DNA from 4 places in the Pseudomonas sp. GW704-F2 genome. Region 1 is predicted to be linked to each of the others. Evidence: predicted binding sites of a transcription regulator. Region 1 holds the regulator's gene; each other region holds the start of a gene.
The links. The regulator FliA, encoded in region 1, starts transcription of late flagellar genes. The targets are predictions, from matches to a motif close to CTAAAGTTTNNNNNNNNNNNGCCGNTAA.
Positions count from the first base shown of each region.

Region 2: a site for FliA is predicted at 2,539-2,566, ahead of AC07W0_RS25065 (methyl-accepting chemotaxis protein). Genes of this name have one in related genera too.
Region 3: a site for FliA is predicted at 2,877-2,904, ahead of AC07W0_RS13075 (flagellar protein MotY). Genes of this name have one in related genera too.
Region 4: a site for FliA is predicted at 2,696-2,723, ahead of AC07W0_RS04740 (flagellin N-terminal helical domain-containing protein). Genes of this name have one in related genera too.

Region 1 covers NZ_JBWKXO010000063.1:5,017-10,522, reverse strand. The annotation lists gene AC07W0_RS29100 (chemotaxis protein CheA) at 1-2,216, opposite strand, end outside; gene AC07W0_RS29095 (protein phosphatase CheZ) at 2,228-3,016, opposite strand; gene AC07W0_RS29090 (chemotaxis response regulator CheY) at 3,035-3,409, opposite strand; gene fliA (RNA polymerase sigma factor FliA) at 3,578-4,318, opposite strand; gene fleN (flagellar synthesis regulator FleN) at 4,315-5,148, opposite strand; gene flhF (flagellar biosynthesis GTPase FlhF) at 5,254-5,506, opposite strand, start outside.
Region 2 covers NZ_JBWKXO010000040.1:5,501-11,006, reverse strand. The annotation lists gene AC07W0_RS25075 (AAA family ATPase) at 1-166, opposite strand, end outside; gene pnuC (nicotinamide riboside transporter PnuC) at 163-729, opposite strand; gene AC07W0_RS25065 (methyl-accepting chemotaxis protein) at 837-2,471, opposite strand; gene AC07W0_RS25060 (undecaprenyl-diphosphate phosphatase) at 2,702-3,532, shown strand; gene AC07W0_RS25055 (DUF1294 domain-containing protein) at 3,529-3,912, shown strand; gene AC07W0_RS25050 (MmcQ/YjbR family DNA-binding protein) at 3,901-4,257, opposite strand; gene AC07W0_RS25045 (LysR substrate-binding domain-containing protein) at 4,254-5,162, opposite strand; gene AC07W0_RS25040 (FMN-dependent NADH-azoreductase) at 5,287-5,506, shown strand, end outside.
Region 3 covers NZ_JBWKXO010000012.1:145,090-150,595, forward strand. The annotation lists gene AC07W0_RS13055 (bacterioferritin-associated ferredoxin) at 1-186, opposite strand, end outside; gene AC07W0_RS13060 (peroxiredoxin) at 432-1,034, shown strand; gene rnt (ribonuclease T) at 1,097-1,768, opposite strand; gene pyrC (dihydroorotase) at 1,765-2,811, opposite strand; gene AC07W0_RS13075 (flagellar protein MotY) at 2,968-3,876, shown strand; gene AC07W0_RS13080 (argininosuccinate synthase) at 4,006-5,223, shown strand.
Region 4 covers NZ_JBWKXO010000004.1:23,084-28,589, reverse strand. The annotation lists gene AC07W0_RS04750 (flagellar hook-associated protein 3) at 1-1,317, shown strand, start outside; gene AC07W0_RS04745 (ketoacyl-ACP synthase III) at 1,597-2,526, shown strand; gene AC07W0_RS04740 (flagellin N-terminal helical domain-containing protein) at 2,804-4,219, shown strand; gene AC07W0_RS04735 (flagellar protein FlaG) at 4,293-4,643, shown strand; gene fliD (flagellar filament capping protein FliD) at 4,724-5,506, shown strand, end outside.

The DNA of each region.
Region 1 (5,506 bases):
ACATCGAGAATCAATGCGATACGACCGTCACCGGTGATGGTCGCACCCGACATGCCCGGGGTTCCCTGCAGCATTTTGCCCAAAGGCTTGATGACCACTTCTTCCTGGCCGACCAGTTGATCGACGACAAAGCCGATGCGCTGGGTGCCCACGGAGAGAATCACCACATGGCCTTCGCGCTGCTCTTCATGGGCGGCCGAGGCGACCAGCCAGCGCTTGAGGTAGAACAGTGGCAATGCTTTGTCGCGCACGATCACCACTTCCTGGCCGTCCACCACGTTGGTGCGCGACAGGTCGAGGTGGAAGATCTCGTTGACGTTGACCAGCGGGAAGGCGAAGGCCTGGTTGCCCAGCATCACCATCAGGGTCGGCATGATCGCCAGGGTCAACGGCACCTTGATGACGATCTTCGAGCCCAGGCCCTTGGTCGAGTAGATATTGATCGAACCGTTGAGCTGGCTGATCTTGGTTTTCACCACGTCCATGCCCACGCCACGGCCCGACACGTCGGAAATCTCGGTCTTGGTCGAGAAGCCCGGCGCGAAAATCAGGTTGTAGCACTCGGTCTCGGTCAAGCGGTCGGCGGCATCCTTGTCCATCACGCCACGCTTGACGGCGATACCGCGCAGGATCGCCGGGTCCATGCCTTTGCCGTCATCGGTGATCGACAGCAGGATATGGTCGCCCTCTTGTTCCGCCGCAAGAATCACCTTGCCGTTACGGGACTTGCCCGCGGCCTCGCGCTCTTCCGGGGTTTCCACGCCGTGGTCGACGGCGTTGCGCACCAAGTGGACCAGCGGGTCGGCCAGGGCCTCGACAAGGTTTTTGTCGAGGTCGGTTTCTTCACCCACCAGTTCCAGGTTGATTTCTTTCTTGAGCTGGCGAGCCAGGTCACGAACCAGGCGCGGGAAGCGACCGAAGACTTTCTTGATCGGCTGCATCCGCGTCTTCATCACCGCGGTCTGCAGGTCGGCAGTGACCACGTCGAGGTTCGACACGGCCTTCTGCATGGCTTCGTCTCCACTGTTCAGGCCCAGGCGCACCAGGCGGTTACGCACCAGCACCAGTTCGCCGACCATGTTCATGATGTCGTCCAGGCGCGCGGTATCCACACGCACCGTGGTTTCGGCTTCGCTGGCAGGCTTGTCGGCCGCGGCGGCGGCCGGGGCACGCGCGGCAGCGGCAGGAGCGGCGGCAGCCGGGGCCGGGGCCGGCTTGGCGGCAGCAGGTGCCGCGGCTTTGGCCGGTGCCGGTTTGGCCGCCACCGGGGCGGCCGTCGCCGCAGCGCCAGCGGCCACTTCGGCGAACTTGCCCTTGCCGTGCAATTCGTCGAGCAGGGCTTCGAATTCGTGATCGGAAATCAGCCCGTCGCCGGCAGGTGCGGCAGCGGCAGCAGCCGGTGCGGCAGCAGTTGCAGCGACTTCCGGCAAGGCATCGGCAGCAAAGGAGCCCTTGCCATGCAACTGGTCGAGCAACGCTTCGAATTCGTCGTCGGTAATGTCGGTGCCAGCGGCGGCGGTGGCTGCCGGAACTTGCGAGGCACTCGCAGGTGCTTGCGCCTCAGCCGCAGGTGCAACGGCGTCGGCAGCGAACTGGCCCTTGCCGTGCAACTGATCGAGCAGGGATTCGAATTCTGCGTCGGTAATGTCTTCGCCGGTCGGCGCGGCGGGCGCGGCCACTGCAGCGACCGCTTGCGGCGCTTCGGCTTCGGCCTTGACCGCATTGAGGGAGTCGAGCAGTTGCTCGAACTCGCTGTCGGTGACATCCGCTTCGGCTTCGACCACAGGCTCCGGAGCCGCTTCCACCACCGGCGCGGCCGCGGTGTCGGCAGGCTCCGCCAGACGCGCCAGGGCGGCCAGCAGTTCCGGGGTGGCTGCGGTGATCGGGGCACGTTCGCGAACTTCGCTGAACATGCCGTTGACCGCATCCAGCGCTTCGAGAATCACGTCCATCAGCTCCGAATCAACGTGACGCTCACCCTTGCGCAGGATGTCGAACACGTTCTCGGCGATGTGGCAGCACTCCACCAGCTCATGGAGCTGGAGGAAGCCGGCGCCCCCTTTTACAGTGTGAAAACCGCGAAAAATTGCATTGAGCAGGTTCGCATCATCCGGTCGGCTTTCCAGCTCGACCAGTTGTTCGGACAGTTGCTCTAAAATTTCGCCGGCCTCTACAAGGAAATCCTGAAGGATTTCTTCATCGGCGCCGAAGCTCATGGGTGTGCTCCTTAGAAGCCTAAACTGGATAACAGGTCATCTACGTCATCCTGACCTGACATAACGTCTTCACGTTTATCGGCATGAATCTGCGGACCTTCACCCTTGGCGAGATGTTTTTGTGGATCTTTTTCCGAGAGGATCGCTTCGCGGTCATGTTCGATGCCGGCGAAACGATCGACTTGGCCTGCCATAAGCACCAATTTGAGCAAGTTGCTTTCCACTTCGGTGACCAATTGGGTCACGCGCTTGATCACCTGACCGGTGAGGTCCTGGTAATCCTGGGCGAGCAGAATGTCATTGAGGTTGCTGGACACCGTGTGGTTGTCCTGTTCGCTGCGCGACAGGAAACCCTCGACCCGACGGGCCAACTCACGAAACTCCTCAGCCCCCACTTCCCGACGCATGAAACGGCCCCAGTCAACGCTGAGCGCCTGGGCTTCATTGGCCATGCCGTTGACCAGGGGCGTGGCGTTTTCCACCAGGTCCATGGTGCGGTTGGCCGCCGCTTCAGTCAGCCTGACCACATAGGACAGGCGTTCAGTGGCATCGGTGATTTGCGAAATTTCTTCAGCCTGGGGCATGTGCGGGTCAATCTGAAAATTGACGATCGCACTGTGCAGCTCGCGCGTGAGCTTGCCCACTTCCTGATACAGGCCGCGGTCACGGGTCTGGTTAAGCTCATGGATTAACTGCACCGCGTCGCCGAAATGGCCTTTTTCAAGGCTCTCGACCAGCTGGTGAGCATGCTTTTTCAGGGTCGACTCAAAGTCCCCCTGTGACGTTTCTTTATGCTCCATAGCTCCCCCGCGATGGCATTAGCCGTGGATGCGTTCGAAGATTTTTTCGATCTTCTCTTTCAAGGCCAATGCAGTGAATGGCTTGACCACGTAGCCGTTGACCCCGGCCTGGGCGGCTTCGATGATCTGCTCACGCTTGGCTTCGGCGGTCACCATCAACACGGGAAGGCTGCGCAGTTTTTCATCGGCGCGCACATGGCGCAGCAAGTCGATACCGGTCATGCCGGGCATGTTCCAGTCGGTTACCAGAAAGTCGATGCTCCCGCTGTTGAGGATCGGAATCGCCGTAAGGCCGTCATCCGCCTCGACCGTGTTGGTGAACCCCAGGTCACGCAACAGGTTTTTTATGATCCGCCGCATCGTTGAGAAGTCATCAACGATGAGGATTTTCATGTTCTTGTCCAATTCGACCTCCAAGCAGTCTTAAAACGCGTCCAGCACCTGGACGCGCCATTTCAATCAACAGGCGTTACACAAAAAGGACTGCCCAGGGCACCACGAAACTCACCCGCGAAAACCAAGGGCCTCGCGGTAGTGTCTGCAGTGTCCCCACACTGCCTGTCAGCGCGCGCGCCACTCTCCCAGGCGTCCCCGCAAGCGGGCTGCGCACTGGCTGTGCAGCTGGCTGACACGCGATTCGCTGACCCCCAGGACCTCACCGATTTCCTTGAGGTTCAGCTCTTCGTCGTAGTACAGCGCCAACACCAGTCGCTCACGCTCCGGCAGATTGGCAATCGCGTCCGCCAGCGCCCCCTGAAAGCGTTCATCTTCCAGGTCGCGCGACGGTTCGAGATGAGCACTCGCGCCGTCCTCGTGCAGCCCTTCGTGTTCGCCGTCCTGCAACAGGTCGTCGAAACTGAACAGGCGGCTGCCCAAGGTATCGTTCAAAATCCCGTAATAATCGTCGAGACTCAATTGGAGTTCGGCCGCAACTTCGTGATCTTTAGCGTCGCGACCGGTTTTTGCTTCAATTGCACGAATTGCGTCACTGACCATGCGCGTATTGCGGTGTACCGAACGCGGCGCCCAATCCCCTTTACGCACTTCATCGAGCATCGCGCCACGGATACGGATACCCGCATACGTCTCGAAACTCGCACCCTTGCTCGCGTCGTATTTGGTCGACACTTCGAGCAGGCCGATCATGCCGGCCTGGATCAAGTCTTCGACCTGGACACTGGCGGGCAGGCGTGCCAGCAAGTGATAGGCAATGCGCTTGACCAGCGGCGCATAGCGCTCGATCAATTCGCCCTGGCGGTCACGTGCCGAATTTTTGTAAAGGTTATAGCCGCTGGCTGTCATAGCACCGGTCCTGCGCTCGTCTGATGCACCAATCGCTCGACGAAAAACTCCAGATGCCCCCGAGGGTTGGCGGGCAACGGCCAGGTATCGACCTTCTGAGCAATAGCCTTGAACGCCAACGCGCATTTCGAACGAGGGAACGCTTCGTAGACCGCACGCTGCTTTTGCACGGCCTTGCGTACACACTCGTCATAGGGAACTGCGCCGACGTATTGTAAGGCGACATCAAGAAAGCGATCAGTGACCTTGGTCAACTTGGCGAACAGGTTGCGTCCTTCCTGCGGGCTCTGGGCCATGTTGGCCAGCACGCGGAAGCGGTTCATGCCGTAGTCGCGATTGAGCAGTTTGATCAGGGCGTAGGCGTCGGTGATCGAGGTGGGTTCATCGCAGACCACCAGCAGGACTTCTTGCGCGGCGCGCACGAAGCTGACCACGGACTCGCCAATCCCGGCGGCGGTGTCGATCACCAGCACGTCGAGGTTGTCGCCGATATCGCTGAACGCCTGGATCAGGCCGGCATGCTGCGCAGGGCTCAAGTGGACCATGCTCTGGGTGCCCGAGGCGGCCGGCACGATGCGGATGCCTCCAGGGCCCTGCAGCAGCACATCGCGCAGCTCGCAACGACCCTCGATCACATCGGCGAGGGTGTGTTTGGGCGTGAGCCCCAGCAAAACGTCAACGTTCGCCAACCCAAGGTCAGCATCCAGCAGCATGACACGACGGCCAAGCTCTGCCAGGGCCAGGGACAAATTCACTGACACGTTAGTTTTCCCGACGCCACCTTTGCCGCCGGTCACCGCGATCACCTGTACGGGATGCATGCTGCCCATTTTAATTCTTTACCTTGTCTTGCTTAGACGCAGGCTACATGGCTTGGCCGCGTGAATCGCTTGCAGACCATCGATGTAGATACATTTCATGGTGTTCATGCTGCCTCAACCCACCCGCTTTGCCGGGTTGTGGTAAAGGTCAGCGAACATATCGGCCATCGCTTCCTCGCTAGGCTCTTCTTGCATTTGCACGCTGACGGCACGGCTGACCAACTGATGACGGCGCGGCAGATGCAAATCATCCGGAATCCGCGGCCCGTCGGTCAGGTAGGCGACCGGAAGTTCATGACTGATAGCCAGGCTCAGCACCTCGCCCAGGCTCGCGGTTTCGTCGAGCTTGGTGAGGATGCATCCGGCC
Region 2 (5,506 bases), on a different contig from region 1:
CACGGGCGATGGCCGGGATGTCGGCCAGCGTGGTGTCGCGCTGATGGTGGTCGATGAAGTGCCGCACGTACTCGCCCACCATCAGCCCGCCGAACTGCATTTGCAACTGCGCGGCCAACCAGCTTTTACCGCTGGATTCGGGGCCGGCCAGGACCACCACCTTCATGCGCGCAACGCCGCGTCGGCACGCCATTCGCGCCAGCCTTGCACGGCGATCGCGGTGAACAGCGCATAGAGCGCGGCGGTGAGGTAGAGGCCTTTATAGAGGAACAGCCCGACGAAAATCACATCTACGACAATCCACAATGGCCAGCACTGCACGCGCTTTTGCGCCATCCACATCTGCGCCACCAGGCTGAAGCCGGTGAGGGCGGCGTCGAGCCAGGGTTGGGCGGCGTCGGTCCAGTGAGCCATGGCGGCGCCGAGCAACAGGCTGCCGACCGCGCCGATAGCCAGGCTGGTAAGGATCGCGGACCAGCCCAGGCTGGTGACTTGGCGACCTGGCTTGATGTCCCCGGCGCGTCGGGTCCACTGCCACCAGCCGTAGACTTGCAGGGCGGCGTAGACCACCTGCAACAGCATGTCGGAATAGAGTTTCACGTCGTAGAACACCCAGGTGTAGAGCAGCACCATCACCAGGCCGATGGGCCAGCACCAGGGGTTTTGTTTGACCGTCAGCCAGACAGCGATCACCCCCAGCGCGGCGGCGAACAGTTCAAGCCCGGACATGGTGGTTCCTTGGGAGAGAGGGAAAGGGCGGGGATTGTAACCAATCTTCAAAACACAGGAAGGCAAATGTGGGAGGGAGCAAGCCCCCTCCCACAGTTTGAGTGGCGTCAGACTTTGAATTGACGCAGCAGGCCGTCGAGCTGCTCGCTCAACCCGCGCAAGTGTGCGCTGGCCACGCTGGACTGTTCGGCCGCCACTGCCGTGTTGTGGGACAACCCGGCGGCCTGGGTCACGTTCTGGTTGATGTCCTCGACCACGTGGGCCTGTTGCAGGGTGGCGCTGGCGATCGAGGCATTCAGCCCATTGAGGTTGCGCAGGGCCTGGCCGATGGCAGTGAGGCTGGCCCCGGCCTGGCCGGCCTGTTCGATGGTCAGTTGCGACGCGCTGTGGCTGTCGCTGATGACCTTGACCGCCGCTTCCGAGTGACCTTGCAGACGCTCGATCATGACCTGGATTTCAGCAGTGGATTTCTGCGTGCGTTGGGCCAGCAGCCGCACTTCGTCCGCCACCACCGCAAACCCGCGGCCTTGCTCACCGGCACGCGCGGCTTCGATGGCGGCGTTGAGGGCGAGCAGGTTGGTCTGGTCAGCGATGGAGCGGATCACTTCGAGCACGCCACCGATCTGCGTGCTTTCGCTCGACAGGGTGCGAATCACTTCCACGGCCTGGCTGATGGTGGTGGACAGTTGGTCGATCTGCTGCAAGCTGCTGTCGATGTTCACTTGGCCTTGCTCGGCCTGGGCCTGGGCATCGCGCATTTCGCTGGCGGCATGCTCGGCGTTCTTGGCCACGTCCTGCACGCCGTAGGTGACTTCATTGATCGCGGTGGCCACCAGTTCCATCTGTTGCGACTGTTGCTGGCTGCGGTCGTGGGCCTGGCTGGCGTTGTTGCCCAGCTCAGTGGAGGACTGGCCCAGCGCATTGGCGCACATCTGCAACTGGCCGACGACGTGGCGCAGCTTGGCGGTGAAGCTGTTGAAGTGCTGGGACAGTTGAGTGACTTCGTCGCGGCCATGGGTGTCGAGGCTGCGCGTCAGGTCGCTCTCGCCGCTGGCGATACTGGCCATGGCATTCACGGCGGCCTGCAGCGGGCGCACGATGCTGCGCACAATCAACGAAACCAGCAGGGCCATGACCACGGCGATGCCCAGGCCGACACCCGAGGCTTTCCACACTTGCGCGTTGAATTCGGCTTGCACGTCATCCACATACACGCCGGAGCCGATGATCCAGCCCCACGGTTCGAACAACTGGATATACGAGGTTTTTTCTATCGGCGTATCGGCACCCGGCTTCGGCCAACGGTAATTGACGATACCGGCACCCTTGGCCTTGGCCAGGCTCACGAACTCGTTGAATATCGCAAAGCCGTCCGGGTCGCGAATCGACGAGAGGTTCTGGCCATCGAGCTTGGGGTTGGCCGGGTGCATGATCATCACCGGCGTCAGGTCGTTGATCCAGAAATATTCGTCTTTGTTATAGCGCAGGCCGCGCACCGCGCTCAGGGCTTGTTTTTGTGCCGCTTCACGGGGCATGACGCCGCTGGTTTCGAGGCTGTGATAAAACGTCAGGATTCCACTGGCGGTCTGTACGACGTGTCGGGTCTGCAGGCTTTTGGCTTCATAGAGGTCGTCATGGATCTGTTTGAGCATCAGCAAACCCAGGGCCAACAGCATCAACACGGCAACTACCAGGATCAACCAGAGACGGCGGCTGATCGACATATTGCGTAAACTGTTCATCGTCCTGTCACTCCGTGCTTTTTATAATTGTCGGCGCTGCATCGACTTTTACGCCTTGTCTGATAGGCTTTCGGCCTGAAATCGAAAAACCTGAGTACTGCCTGATTTTTCACGGAATTTTTGCAGACCGGCGTTGATTATCAGCACCGGGCCTTTTTGTGCGCTCGTCGTCAGTGAACCATTAAAAAGACTAACGAGGCTTGTCTTAGAACAAGACCTTTGGGGGACGTATGGATTTGTGGACCGCCGCACAGGCGTTGATACTCGGCGTGGTAGAAGGGCTGACGGAGTTTTTGCCGATCTCCAGTACCGGCCACCAGATTATCGTCGCCGATTTGCTCGACTTTGGTGGCGAACGCGCCATGGCGTTCAACATCATCATTCAGCTCGGTGCGATTCTGGCGGTGGTCTGGGAGTTTCGCCGCAAGATCCTCGACGTGGTGACCGGTTTGCCGACCCAGCGCAATGCGCAGCGCTTTACCGTCAACCTGCTGATCGCATTCCTGCCGGCCGTGGTGCTGGGGGTGATTTTCGCCGACCTGATTCACCATTACCTGTTCAACCCGATCACCGTCGCCACGGCGTTGGTGGTGGGCGGCATCGTGATGTTGTGGGCCGAGCGGCGCGAGCATGAAGTGCATGCCGAGAGCGTTGATGAGATCAGTTGGAAGGACGCGCTCAAGGTCGGTTTTGCCCAGTGCCTGGCGATGATCCCGGGCACCTCGCGCTCGGGCTCGACCATTATCGGCGGCCTGCTGTTCGGCCTGTCGCGCAAGGCCGCCACTGAGTTTTCGTTCTTCCTGGCCATGCCGACCATGGTCGGTGCGGCGGTGTATTCGGGCTACAAGTACCGCGACCTGTTCCAGCCGGCTGACCTGCCGGTGTTTGCCATCGGGTTTGTCACCTCGTTCATCTTCGCGATGATTGCGGTCAAGGGCCTGCTCAAGTTCATCGCCAGCCATAGCTATGCGGCATTTGCCTGGTATCGGATTGCATTCGGCTTGCTGATCCTGGCGACCTGGCAGTTCGGCTGGATCGATTGGTCTGCGGCCAAGGCATGATGATTCAGCACCCACGCCTGAAGGCGCTGATCTTTGCGCTGTTGTGCGCGGCGCCGTTATTGGGCTCGGTATTGGTGTGGCATCGCGGCGAGACCGTGCTGCCGCTGGCGGCCTATGGCGTGGTCAGCGTGATTGCGTTTTTGCTGTACTGGAGCGACAAGCACAAGGCGCGTACCGACGCTCGGCGCATTCCCGAAAACATCCTGCACGCCGTCGAGCTGGCGGGCGGATGGCCGGGGGCGCTGATTGCCCAGCAGGTGTTCCGGCACAAGACGCGCAAGGTCTCGTATCAGGTGCTGTTCTGGGCAATCGTGCTGTTGCATCAGGTGTTCTGGCTTGACCAGTTGTTCCTCAGCGGCACGCTGGGGTCAGTCCTCTAGCAACAACCCGACCTGCGTGCGCTTGGGCAACTTGCTCACCACCAACTGGTGAGATCGCTGCAACAGGCCACGCAACTCCTCGGTGCCCAGCGGGTAGGGCGTGTTCATGATGATCCACTGCGCGCGCGCCAGGTACGGCGCCGGGTGGATGCCCGGGCGGTCCACATGGCCGAGGAACAGTTCCTTGTCGACCTTGAACGCCAACGAGTCACCCCGCAGGTTCTGCAAGGCGAACATCTTGTTGCCGGCAATCGAAAACACTCGCACGCCACCCCATTTATAGTCTTCCCGCGCGCCGGGCAGGCTCAGGCAGAAGTGCGCGACTTGTTCTTCGGTCATGCTCATAACAGGCGGTCTCCACAGCTTTTAAAGCCTTCTTCCAGGTAATCGATCCACGCACGAATCGCCGGCAGCACGCCACGGCGATGCGGGTACACGGCCTGCAACCAGCCGCCCGGCAGCGACCATTGCGGCAGCAGTTGCACCAGTTGGCCGCTGGCCAGTTCTTCTTCGCAATACATCATCGGCAGCACGGTGAAGCCCAGGCCCTTGAGTGCGCTGGCTTTGCGCACGATGAAATCATCGATGCCCAGGCGGGCTTCCATCACCAGGTCTTCGGCGTTGCCTTGGGGGTCGAGCAGGCGCAGGTGGACCATGCGGTCGGCTTCCAGGGCGCCGAGCACCGGCAATTGTTTGAGGTCGTCGAGGTTGTCGACCTGTCGGCCGCGCATGAAGTCCGGGCTGGCGACCAGCAGCGTTTGGGCCTGGCGCAGGCGCTTGGTGACCAGCAGCGGGTCTTCATCGCCGAGCTCGCGCACCCGCAACGCCACGTCAATGCCTTCGGCCACCAGGTCGACGCGGCGGTTGACCAGGGTCATTTCCAGCTGCACCTGGGGGTGGGCGGCGAGAAACCCGGCGACCAGCTCCGGCAGGATGTGCTGGGCCATGCCCACCGGGCAACTGACCCGCAGCCGCCCGCGGGGTTCGCTGGACATGCTGGCCACGGCTTCATCGGCCATTTCCGCTTCCAGCAGCATCGCCTGGCAATGGCGCAGGTAACGCTCGCCGACGGCGGTCAGGGTCAGTTGCCGGGTGGTGCGCTGCAGCAGGCGCGCGCCAAGGCGTTCTTCCAGCTCGGCGATCCGCCGCGACAGGCGTGACTTGGGAATCCCCAGCAGGCGCCCGGCCGCCGCGAAGCCGCCGGCTTCCACGACTTTGGCGAAATAGTAGAGGTCATTGAGGTCTTGCATGCTCGGCCTATTGTCCTGTCAGTAGGACGAACTATCGCATTTCAACTACCTTATCGGCTATTGGTTTCATGCGTAGGCTTAACACCATCTGATTCGCACCGCTGATCTTATTTGGAGCTTACCCATGAAACTGTTGCACATCGATTCCAGCATCCTCGGCGACAACTCGGCTTCGCGCCAGCTCAGCGCCGGCGTGGTCAAGGCCTGGCAAGCGGCCGAGCCGGGTGTGGAAGTGACTTACCGTGACCTGGCCAGCGAAGCTATCAACCACTTCTCCGGCGCCACCCTGGCTGCGCTGGGCACGCCGGCCGAACTGCGCGACGCCGCGCAGCAGCACGAAGCCG
Region 3 (5,506 bases), on a different contig from region 1:
CGCGACCTGGGCTGTTTGCAGCTGCGTCAGGGTTTCCCGTACCACTTGCTTGGCGAGGCAAGCACATTTGCCACATTGGCTGGCAACGCCGGTCGTTTCACGCACTTCCTTGTAGCTGCAGCAACCTTCGTAGATTGCTTCGCGGATTTGTCCGTCGGTGACGCCAGTGCAGAGGCAGACATACATAAGGGAGAACCATCGCGGGTTTAAGGCTTAAGTGCGATGGATCTTAATGTTAACGAGAATGATTGTCAAAGTAGTTTTGCCGTGCTGGGCCGCGACTTTGCCTGTGCGCTGACGAACGGTTTTTTCAGTGTATGATGGTCGGTCTTCACGAAGCGTGACTGCGTCACAGGCTTGTCGCTTATGCGCGGCAGACTCAAGGCCGGTCCTTTTACTTCAATCGTCACCCCTGCATCAGGAGATATCCAATGAGCGTACTCGTCGGCAAACAAGCCCCGGATTTCGACGTACCTGCCGTTCTCGGCACTGGCGAAATCGTTGACAGCTTCAAGCTGTCTGAAGCCATCAAAGGCAAATACGGCCTGGTGTTCTTCTACCCGCTGGACTTCACTTTCGTCTGCCCTTCGGAGCTGATCGCTCTGGACCACCGCATGGACGATTTCAAGGCGCGTAACGTTGAAGTGGTCGCGGTTTCCATCGACTCCCATTTCACCCACAACGCCTGGCGCAACACTGCCATCAACGATGGCGGCATCGGCAAAGTCAAATACACCATGGCTGCCGACATGAAGCACGACATCGCCAAGGCCTACGACGTTGAGTCCGAAGGCGGCGTGGCGTTCCGTGGCGCGTTCCTGATCGATGACAAGGGCGTTGTGCGCTCGCAGATCATCAACGACCTGCCGCTGGGCCGTAACATGGAAGAGCTGATCCGTCTGGTCGACGCGCTGCAATTCCACGAAGAGCACGGCGAAGTCTGCCCTGCCAACTGGAAAAAAGGCGACAAAGGCATGAACGCTTCGCCAGAAGGCGTTGCAGCCTACCTGACCGAGAACGCCGGCAAGCTGTAAGCCACGTTTGCGGTAAAAAAACCGGCCTGAGAAGGCCGGTTTTTTATGCGCGGGATTCCACTTCAGTCGTTGAAGTCTTCCCAGCCGCCCATCTGTTTCCAACGGTTGACGATGCCGCAGAACAGCTCGGCGGTCTTTTCGGTGTCATAGCGCGCCGAGTGGGCTTCGCGACCGTCAAAGTCGATACCGGCGGCCTGGCAGGCTTTGGCCAATACGGTCTGGCCATAAGCCAGGCCGGCGAGCGTAGCGGTGTCGAAGCTGGAGAACGGGTGGAACGGGTTGCGCTTCATGTCCAGCCGCGCCACGGCGGCATTCAGGAAGCCCAGGTCGAAGCTGCTGTTGTGCCCCACCAGGATCGCGCGTTTGCAGCCATTGGCCTTCAACGCCTTGCGCACGCCACGGAAGATATCGGTCAGCGCAGCTTCTTCACTCACCGCCATGCGCAGTGGGTGATCGAGCTTGATCCCGGTGAATTCCAGGGCCGCGGCTTCGATATTGGCGCCTTCGAACGGCTCGACGCGGAAGAAGTGGGTGTGTTCCGCGAACACAAAACCCTGTTCGTCCATGCCGATGGTGGTCGCGGCGATTTCCAGCAGCGCGTCGGTGGCGCAGTTGAAGCCACCGGTTTCTACGTCGATGACGACCGGCAGATAGCCGCGAAACCGCTCGGCCATCGGGTGACGGGAACCGCCACCGCTGTGCTCGTGTTCGTCATCGTAATGGTCTTCACTCACTTGCTTTCCTCCAGCAGGCGCCAGCGCAGTGTTTCACCGGCGCGCAGCGGGATAACAGTCAGCTCGCCAAACGGCAGGCTGACGGGGGCAGTCCAGTCTTCACGGACCAGGGTGATGCGGTCGGTATTCGCCGGCAGCCCGTAGAAACGCGGGCCGTTGAGGCTGGCGAAGCCTTCGAGTTTGTCCAGGGCGTTGCGTTGGTCGAACGCTTCGGCGTACAGCTCGATCGCCGCATAGGCGGTGTAGCAACCGGCACAACCGCAGGCCGCTTCCTTGGCATGCTGGGCGTGGGGCGCCGAGTCGGTGCCGAGGAAGAACTTCGGGTTGCCGCTGGTCGCAGCGTCCAGCAGGGCCACCTGATGGGTGTTGCGCTTGAGAATCGGCAGGCAATAGAAGTGCGGCCGAATCCCGCCCACCAGCATGTGGTTGCGGTTGTAGAGCAGGTGATGGGCGGTGATGGTCGCGCCAACGTTGGCCGAGGCCTCGGTGACGAACTGCACCGCATCGGCCGTGGTGATGTGTTCGAACACCACCTTGAGGGTCGGAAACAGCTCGACCACCCGGCGCATATGCTCGTCGATGAAGATCTTCTCGCGATCGAACACGTCGACATCGCCGCGGGTGACTTCACCGTGGATCAACAGCGGCATGCCGACTTCGGCCATCGCTTCGATCGCTGGCAGGATCTTGTCGATGCTGGTCACGCCGGAGTCGGAGTTGGTGGTTGCGCCCGCCGGATACAGCTTGGCGGCGTGTACGAAACCGCTGGCCTTGGCCTCGCGGATTTCGTCGGGCTGGGTGCGGTCGGTCAGGTAGAGCACCATCAGCGGTTCGAAGCGGCTGCCGGCCGGCCGTACAGCGAGGATGCGCTGGCGATAGGCGTCGGCCTGCGCGGCATTACGCACCGGAGGTACCAGGTTAGGCATGATGATGGCGCGGCCAAACGTGCGCGCAACATCGGCCACGGTGTGGGGCAACGCAGCACCATCGCGAAGATGAATATGCCAGTCGTCGGGACGCAGCAGGGTCAGGCGGTCGGACATTGGGGATTCCAGGCGGGTCAATCTGGTGGGAATGCTACCGGAAAAGACTCTTGCAGGCACTCGCTATCAAGTTTTGCAGGATGCATCCGATAGCCTTTGGTATGCCTTAACGATGTATGACGCTTTGAAGTGTTGTAGAAACCAGTGGAGCCTCCCGTGCGCCAGCATTATCTAGCCCTGCTCAGTGTGTTCGCCAGCCTGCCTGCGATGGCCCTCACGTTCCAGACACGTCTGGAGAATATTGAGTGGAAGGTGGAGGGCGACAAATTCGAGTGCCGCTTGACCCAGCCGATCACCGATTTCGGCTCGGGTGAGTTCGTGCGCCGGGCCGGCGAGCAGGCGACATTCCGTCTGAAAGCCTTTAACGGCTTGCTCGGCGCAGGATCGGCGACCCTGCTGGCGGCGGCTGCGCCATGGCAACCGGGCCGCGGCGATATCAACCTCGGCGCCGTGCGTGCCGGCAGTGGCGAGGTCTTGTTCAACAGTTCCCAGGCCCAGGCCGGGCGCCTGTTCAATGGCCTGCTCGAGGGGCGCAGCCCGACCGTGCGGCATTACGGGCGTGAAGGCGGCTATTCGGAAATTCGTCTGTTGCCGGTGAAATTCAACAAAGCCTACAACGACTATCAACTGTGTACCGCCAAGCTGCTGCCGATGAATTACGATCAGGTCAAGCAGACCGAAGTCGGCTTCCCCGGTGGCGGTATCGAGCTGGACGCAGCGGCCAAGCGCAAGCTGGCGGTGATCGTCGAATTCATGAAGGCCGATCCGACGGTCAACCATATCGAATTGAACGGTCACTCCGACAACAGCGGCAATCGCCTGACCAATCGCGATGTCTCGCGCCGTCGCGCATTGGCGGTGATGGACTACTTCAAGGCCAACGGGGTGCCGGAATCGCAGATCACCATGCGTTTCCACGGCGAAAGCTACCCCTTGGCGCCCAATACCAATGCCGCCAACCGCGCGCGCAATCGGCGCGTCAATATCCAGCTCGAACGCGTGGCCGCCCCCGAGAAACCGGCGGCGCAAGCCAAGGGCCCGAGCAACCCCGCCGCTACGTCATAAGGTGCGACCATTGGTCGCCCGCTCGACATAATCTGTCGCTTTATCTTCATTTGCTGTCGCGCCCCTGTAATTTCGCGGTTTTGATCGGTAGAATCGTTGCCTTTCCGTAAAACCCCGTGGAGTGATGGCATGGCCGACGTAAACAAGGTCGTTCTCGCGTATTCCGGCGGCCTGGACACTTCGGTGATCCTCAAGTGGCTGCAGGATACTTATAACTGTGAAGTGGTGACCTTCACCGCTGACCTGGGTCAGGGCGAAGAGGTCGAACCTGCACGCGCCAAGGCGCAAGCCATGGGCGTCAAAGAGATCTACATTGACGACCTGCGCGAAGAGTTCGTCCGCGATTTCGTTTTCCCGATGTTTCGCGCCAACACCGTCTACGAAGGCGAGTACCTGCTGGGTACCTCCATCGCACGTCCGCTGATCGCCAAGCGCCTGATCGAAATCGCCAACGAAACCGGCGCTGACGCCATTTCCCATGGCGCCACCGGCAAAGGCAACGACCAGGTGCGTTTCGAACTGGGCGCCTATGCCCTCAAGCCGGGCGTGAAAGTGATTGCCCCTTGGCGTGAATGGGACTTGCTGTCCCGTGAAAAGCTGATGGATTACGCTGAAAAGCATGGCATCCCGATCGAGCGTCACGGCAAGAAGAAGTCCCCGTACTCAATGGACGCCAACCTGCTGCACATCTCCTATGAAGGCGGCGTGCTGGAAGACACCTGGACTGAGCACGAAGAAGACATGTGGCGTTGGACCGTCTCTCCGGAGAACGCTCCTGACAAGCCGCAGTACCTGGAACTGACCTACCGCAACGGCGACATCGTCGCGCTGGACGGCGTCGAGATGACCCCGGCCACCGTACTGGCGACCCTGAACCGTATCGGCGGCGAACACGGTATCGGCCGTCTCGACATCGTCGAGAACCGTTACGTGGGCATGAAGTCCCGTGGCTGCTACGAAACCCCAGGCGGCACCATCATGCTGCGCGCCCACCGCGCGATCGAGTCGATCACCCTGGACCGCGAAGTGGCTCACCTCAAAGACGAGTTGATGCCCAAGTACGCTAGCCTGATCTACACCGGCTACTGGTGGAGCCCTGAGCGTCTGATGCTGCAACAGATGATCGACGCTTCCCAGGCTCACGTGAACGGCGTTGTGCGCCTGAAGCTGTACAAGGGCAACGTGATCGTCACCGGTCGCAAGTCCGATGAGTCGCTGTTCGACGCCAACATCGCCACCTTCGAAGAAGATGGCGGCGCCTACAACCAGGCGGACGCAGCAGGCTTCATCAAGTTGAATGCACTGCGCATGCGTATTGCGGCCAACAAGGGTCGCAAGTTGTTCTGAGTGTTCCCGTCGAAATGAAAAGTGGCCCCTTGTTCAGGGGCCATTTTTTTTTGCCTGTAAAAAAGGCGCGGCGATCCTGATGTTTAAAGTTGTTTAGGTTTGTTTAAAGTCTATCGAGGTTCGTCGTTTCAGAAAGTTTGATGCCTGGCCCGCCGAGGAATGAATTATTTACACCTGAGTAGGAACTATGTCTTACAGAAAATTCACTCACAAAAGTGCGGCGTAGATGTAAGTCGCGGAAAGTTCTGTAGGAAATTTATGGTGTAAATAAATATGTTGAATG
Region 4 (5,506 bases), on a different contig from region 1:
CGTGCCGGCGGCTCGATCAGCGATGCCGATCGCCGCTCGATTGCCAGTGAAGTCGGGGCGATCGAGGATCAGGTCCTGGGCATGCTCAACAGCAAGGATTCTTCCGGCAACTACCTGTTTTCCGGTTCCAAGACCCAGACCCCGCCCTACAGCCGCAACAATGACGGCACTTACAGTTATCAAGGCGATGAAACGCCGCTGACCCTGCAAGTCTCCAATACGTTGAAGATCAGCGCCGGTGATACTGGCAAGACCATTCTGGAGGGCGCCGCCAACACCAGTCGCACCCAGGCCACATGGCTTGCCCCTGTGCCTCAGACGGTGCCGCCGACGGTCAATGACAACAAGGTTGCGCTGTCGGCCGGCTTGGTGACTTCAAGCGCCGACTACTCCAACAAGTTCGCCGACGGCCAGCCGTACAAGCTGACCTTTACCAGCAGCACCCAATACAAGGTGTCCGATAAGAACGGCACTGACGTGACCTCGGAGATTGCGGGTAACGGCACCTTCGATGCCACCAAGGAAGGCAGCACCAGCGTGGCACTGCGTGGGGTGAAGTTCGACATCACCATGGGCCTCGGGGATGTTGCCCCGGGCGCCAACTCCGATGCGCTGGTCAAGGATCGCTCGTTCAGCCTGGAAGCCAAGCCGGATACGTTCAGTATCTCGCGCACGCCAAGCAACACGTCCACTGCGCAATTGAACGGGGCCACCGTGTCCAACCAGACGGACTATGCCAGCACGTTCCCGAGCAACAGCGGGGCGCTGATCAAGTTCACCAGCGCGACCGCCTACGAGGTGTACGCCCAGCCCTACACGGCCGCTAGCAAAACCATTGCCACCGGTGATACCGGTGGCGGTACGACCTTGACGGCGGCCGGGGTGACGTTTGACATCAGCGGCGGTACGCCACAAGCGGGCGATCAGTTTTCCGTCGGTGCCAATACCCAGAAAACGCAGAATGCGCTGGACACCCTCGGCCAATTGCGCAAGGCGCTGGAGCTGCCGGCCGACGGTAATCCGGCGGCGACGGTCAAGCTCAAGGACGTGCTGGATGCCTCCATCAGCAACTTGGCCAACTCAATGTCCCAGATCACTAACGTGCGCGGTGATATCGGTGCGCGGGGGAACGCCCTGGATATTCAGTCCGGCGAAAACACCAGCATCGGTCTGGCCAACACCAGCACCATGAGTGACCTGGCTAACGTCGACATGGGAGAGGCGGCGATCAATCTGACGCTGCAGCAGACCATGTTGCAGGCTTCACAACTGGCCTTCGTTAAAATTTCCCAGTTGAGCCTGTTCAGCAAAATGTGATTTCAGCGTGACAACACCGCGGCCCGCTCTGGAAACAGGGTGGGCCGTTGTCGTTTTTACGGCTCAATTGTTCAAAGGTTTTGCACAAACCGCACAAAATTGAGTGACCTGTGAGTCATAAAGCGCATCTTCACTGTATCGTATGAAAAGGATAAGTCGTCACAGGGTCCTTGCTGGGCGGCTTTCAGCGAAATTGTCATGGGGTTATCCCCTTTATTGTCAGCACTCCAGGCGTCGTCCGAGGGGTGTTCTCCAGCTATTTAGTATTGGGAAGCCACAATGATTGGCATAAAAAGCATCGCCAGTTACGTGCCGGCCGACGGGATCGATAATTACGCCCAGGGTGCCAAATTCGCCAAGGATGAAGAGTTCATCATTGGCAAGATCGGGTCGGCATTCCTGCCGCGCAAGGAAGCTGGGCAGGAGACCTCCGACCTGTGTGTCGAAGCGGTCAATGCATTGTTTGCCAACAACCCGCAGTTGAAGCGTGAGTCCATCGACGCGCTGATCGTCGTCACCCAGAACGGCGACGAAGAGGGCTTGCCCCACACCGCCGCCATCGTCCAGGACAAGCTCGGCCTGCCGACTCACGTCGCCGCCTTTGACCTTTCCCTGGGTTGCTCCGGCTACGTCTATGGCATCTACGCGATGAAGGGCTTCATGGAGGCCACCGGCCTGAAGAACGGCCTGCTGATCACCGCCGATCCGTATTCGAAGATCGTCGACCCGGAAGACCGCAACACCACCATGCTGTTCGGCGATGCCGCCACTGCGACCTGGATGGGTGAAGATGCCTCGTGGTTGCTCGGCAAGGCCAAGTTCGGCACCGACGGCTCCGGCGCACCGCACTTGAAAGTCAGCGACGGCGTGTTCTTCATGAATGGCCGCCAGGTGTTCAACTTCGCCTTGCTCAAAGTGCCGGCGCACTTGCATGCGCTGCTCGATGAGTCGGACCTCAAGGCCGACGACATCGATGCCTTCTGCATTCACCAGGGCAGTGCGGCGATCGTCGACGCCGTGGCGCGGCGTTTCGAAGATGCGCCAGTGGACAAGTTCATCAAGGACATGGTCGAGACCGGCAACACCGTGTCGTCGAGCATTCCGTTGCTGCTGGAAAAGCACGCGCTGGACTCCACCTGGAAACGCGTGGCAATCAGCGGATTTGGTGTGGGCCTTTCCTGGGGCTCGGCGATTCTCTATCGTCCGTGATGCTTAAATAGGTTGCACGCGCTTCAAGCATGAAGACGCCGATGATCGAACGATCATCGGCGTTTTTTATTTGGCGCCAGAAAAACCAATGAAATCAGGCCTTTTTGCCGGACTAAGCCCTTGAATTACAAGGGGTGGCACGGTGCTAGTAAAAAAAATCAAAAAACTCCTCAAGCAACCGGCTACCACGACGATAACTATTACGTAGGTTCTCTAGGCCACACCCGGCGGTTGCCAGGGCCGGAAGCCGCAGTATCCATCCAACGAGGATTTCGTCATGGCTTTAACAGTAAACACCAACATTGCTTCCATCACTACCCAGGGCAACCTGAACAAAGCTGGCAGCTCCCTGGCCACTTCCATGCAGCGCCTGTCTTCCGGCCTGCGTATCAACAGCGCTAAAGACGACGCTGCCGGCTTGGGTATTGCTACCCGCATGACTAGCCAAATCAACGGCCTGGGTCAAGCAGTCAAGAACGCCAACGATGGTATCTCCATCGCGCAAACCGCTGAAGGCGCAATGCAGGCTTCGACCGACATTCTGCAAAAAATGCGTACCCTGGCTCTGTCTTCGGCTACTGGCTCCCTGAGCACCGACGACCGTAAGTCGAACAACGACGAATACCAGGCTCTGACTTCGGAACTGACCCGTATCTCGCAAACCACCACTTTCGGCGGCCAGAAACTGCTGGACGGTTCGTACGGTACCAAAGCTATCCAAGTTGGCGCCAACGCTAACGAAACCATCAACGTAAGCCTGGACAACGTTGCTGCCAACAACATCGGTTCGCAGCAGATCAAAAGCCTGGGCATCACGCCTGGTGCTGGTGTAGCTGGTGGCGCAATCGCTGTGACTGGTAACGGTCAGACTACCAGCGTAACCGTAGCTGCCGCTGCTTCCGCTAAAACCATCGCTGCCCAGCTCAATGGCGCCATCGGTGGCCTGAGCGCTACCGCCAGCACTGAAGCTCAGTTCGTTGTCGGCGCTGCTGCTGCAACTACTCCGGCTTCGTTCACCATGACCGTTGGCGGCCAAGCCACCACGTTCGTCGGCGTGAGGGATACCGCCAGCCTGGCTGACCAACTGAAATCGAACTCCGCCAAACTGGGTATCAGCGTTAACTACGATGAATCCAAAGGCACCCTGTCGATTAAATCCGATACCGGTGAAAACCTGGCCTTCAGTGCTTCGACCGATGCCGGTTCCATCACTGTTGCCACTAAAGACGGTTCCGGTACCTACGGTACTGCCGCTGCCTTGGCTGACGGCATCATCGCTACCGGTGCTGTGAACATGAACTCCTCCAAGGGCTACTCCCTGGAAGGTGCTGGTGTGACCGGTGTCTTCGGTGCCGCGACTTCCGCTGCCTCGGCCAAGACCTCCGTATCGCAGACCGACGTGACTGACGCCACCAAGGCTCAGAACGCTGTGTCCGTGATCGACCAGGCTATCGCTACCATCTCCAGCTCCCGTTCGGGCCTGGGTGCTGTTCAGAACCGTCTGACCAGCACTGTGGATAACCTGACCAACATCCAGAAAAACACTACATCTGCCCGTAGTACTGTTCAGGACGTCGACTTCGCTTCCGAAGCCGCTGAACTGACCAAGCAGCAAACCCTGCAGTCGGCTTCCACCGCGATCCTGTCGCAGGCTAACCAACTGCCATCCGCTGTACTGAAGCTGCTTCAGTAATCACGGCGCAGGGTAAATGATGGGGGGCGCGTTTACGTGCCCTTTCGTCTTTTCCAATCAGAGGAGATTGGGCATGGACATGAATGTAAAACTGAACTTGTCTTATCCGCCACAGGCCCCTCAAGGACCCGTGGCACCTGTGGTTGCTGACAAAGACAAGACTAAGGTTGAGCCGGCCGCGCCAACCACGGACAAGCCCCAAAAGGGCGATCTGGAAAAAGCGGTCACCGATATTAAAGAATTCGTACAAGCGGCCCAGCGTAATCTGGATTTTTCCATTGATGATTCCACCCATAGGGTTGTGGTCAAGGTCATTGCCACCGACACCGGTGAAGTGATCCGCCAGATTCCCTCGGAAACGGCCTTGAAGTTGGCGCAAAGTTTGTCCAGCGCCAGTCACGTATTGTTTGACGACAAGGCTTGAGCTGGCATGAAAATTGTTGCTGTTACGGCTTGAAGTGTTCTTCGTCAAGATAACGGCAGCCACCGTAAAGGAGAAAGATGATGGCGGGTACAACGATTACTGGCGTGGGGTCGGGCTTCGACACCCAGGCAATTGTGAAATCCCTGGTGGATGCCGAGCGAGCGCCGAAACAGGCGCAGATCAACACCCAATCGCAAAAGGCAACTACCCAGCTGTCGTCGATCGGCAAGATCCAGGCAGCCCTGGACGCCTTTCGTGGTGCGCTGACCAGCATGGGCACCGATAACAGCTTCAGTGGTTTGACCGGCACGTCTTCGGATGAAAAAGTCGCCACCATGACGGCCAACCAGGGGGCGTCGAACGGCAGCTTTTCGCTGATCGTCAACCAGTTGGCGAAGCCTTCGAAGTTGTCGACCACCAGTTTTGCCGGTGGCCAGTCGACGGTCGTCAACAGCACCACCAGCGCAAAGACGCTGACCATCTCGCAGTCGGGCAAGAACTTCGATCTGAGTGTGCCGGCGGGCGCAACCCTGCAACAGGTGCGCGACTCGATCAACTCGCAGTTCAGCACCGCAGGCCTGAGTGCCAACATCCTCACCGACTCCAATGGTTCGCGTCTGATCCTGACGTCCACCAAGGGCGGGGTAGGTTCGGACCTGACGATGTCGGGCAATTCCGGGATTGATACCGGCTATACCGTGGTCGACGCGCCTCAGAACGCCAAGTACACCATCGATAACATTCCTGCGGAATCCACCTCCAACAACATCACCGATGCGGTCAGTGGGGTGAGTATCAAATTGCTGTCGCTGTCGCCCACGGTCACGGCCAACGATCCGAATCCAACTCCGCTTCGTACAGCC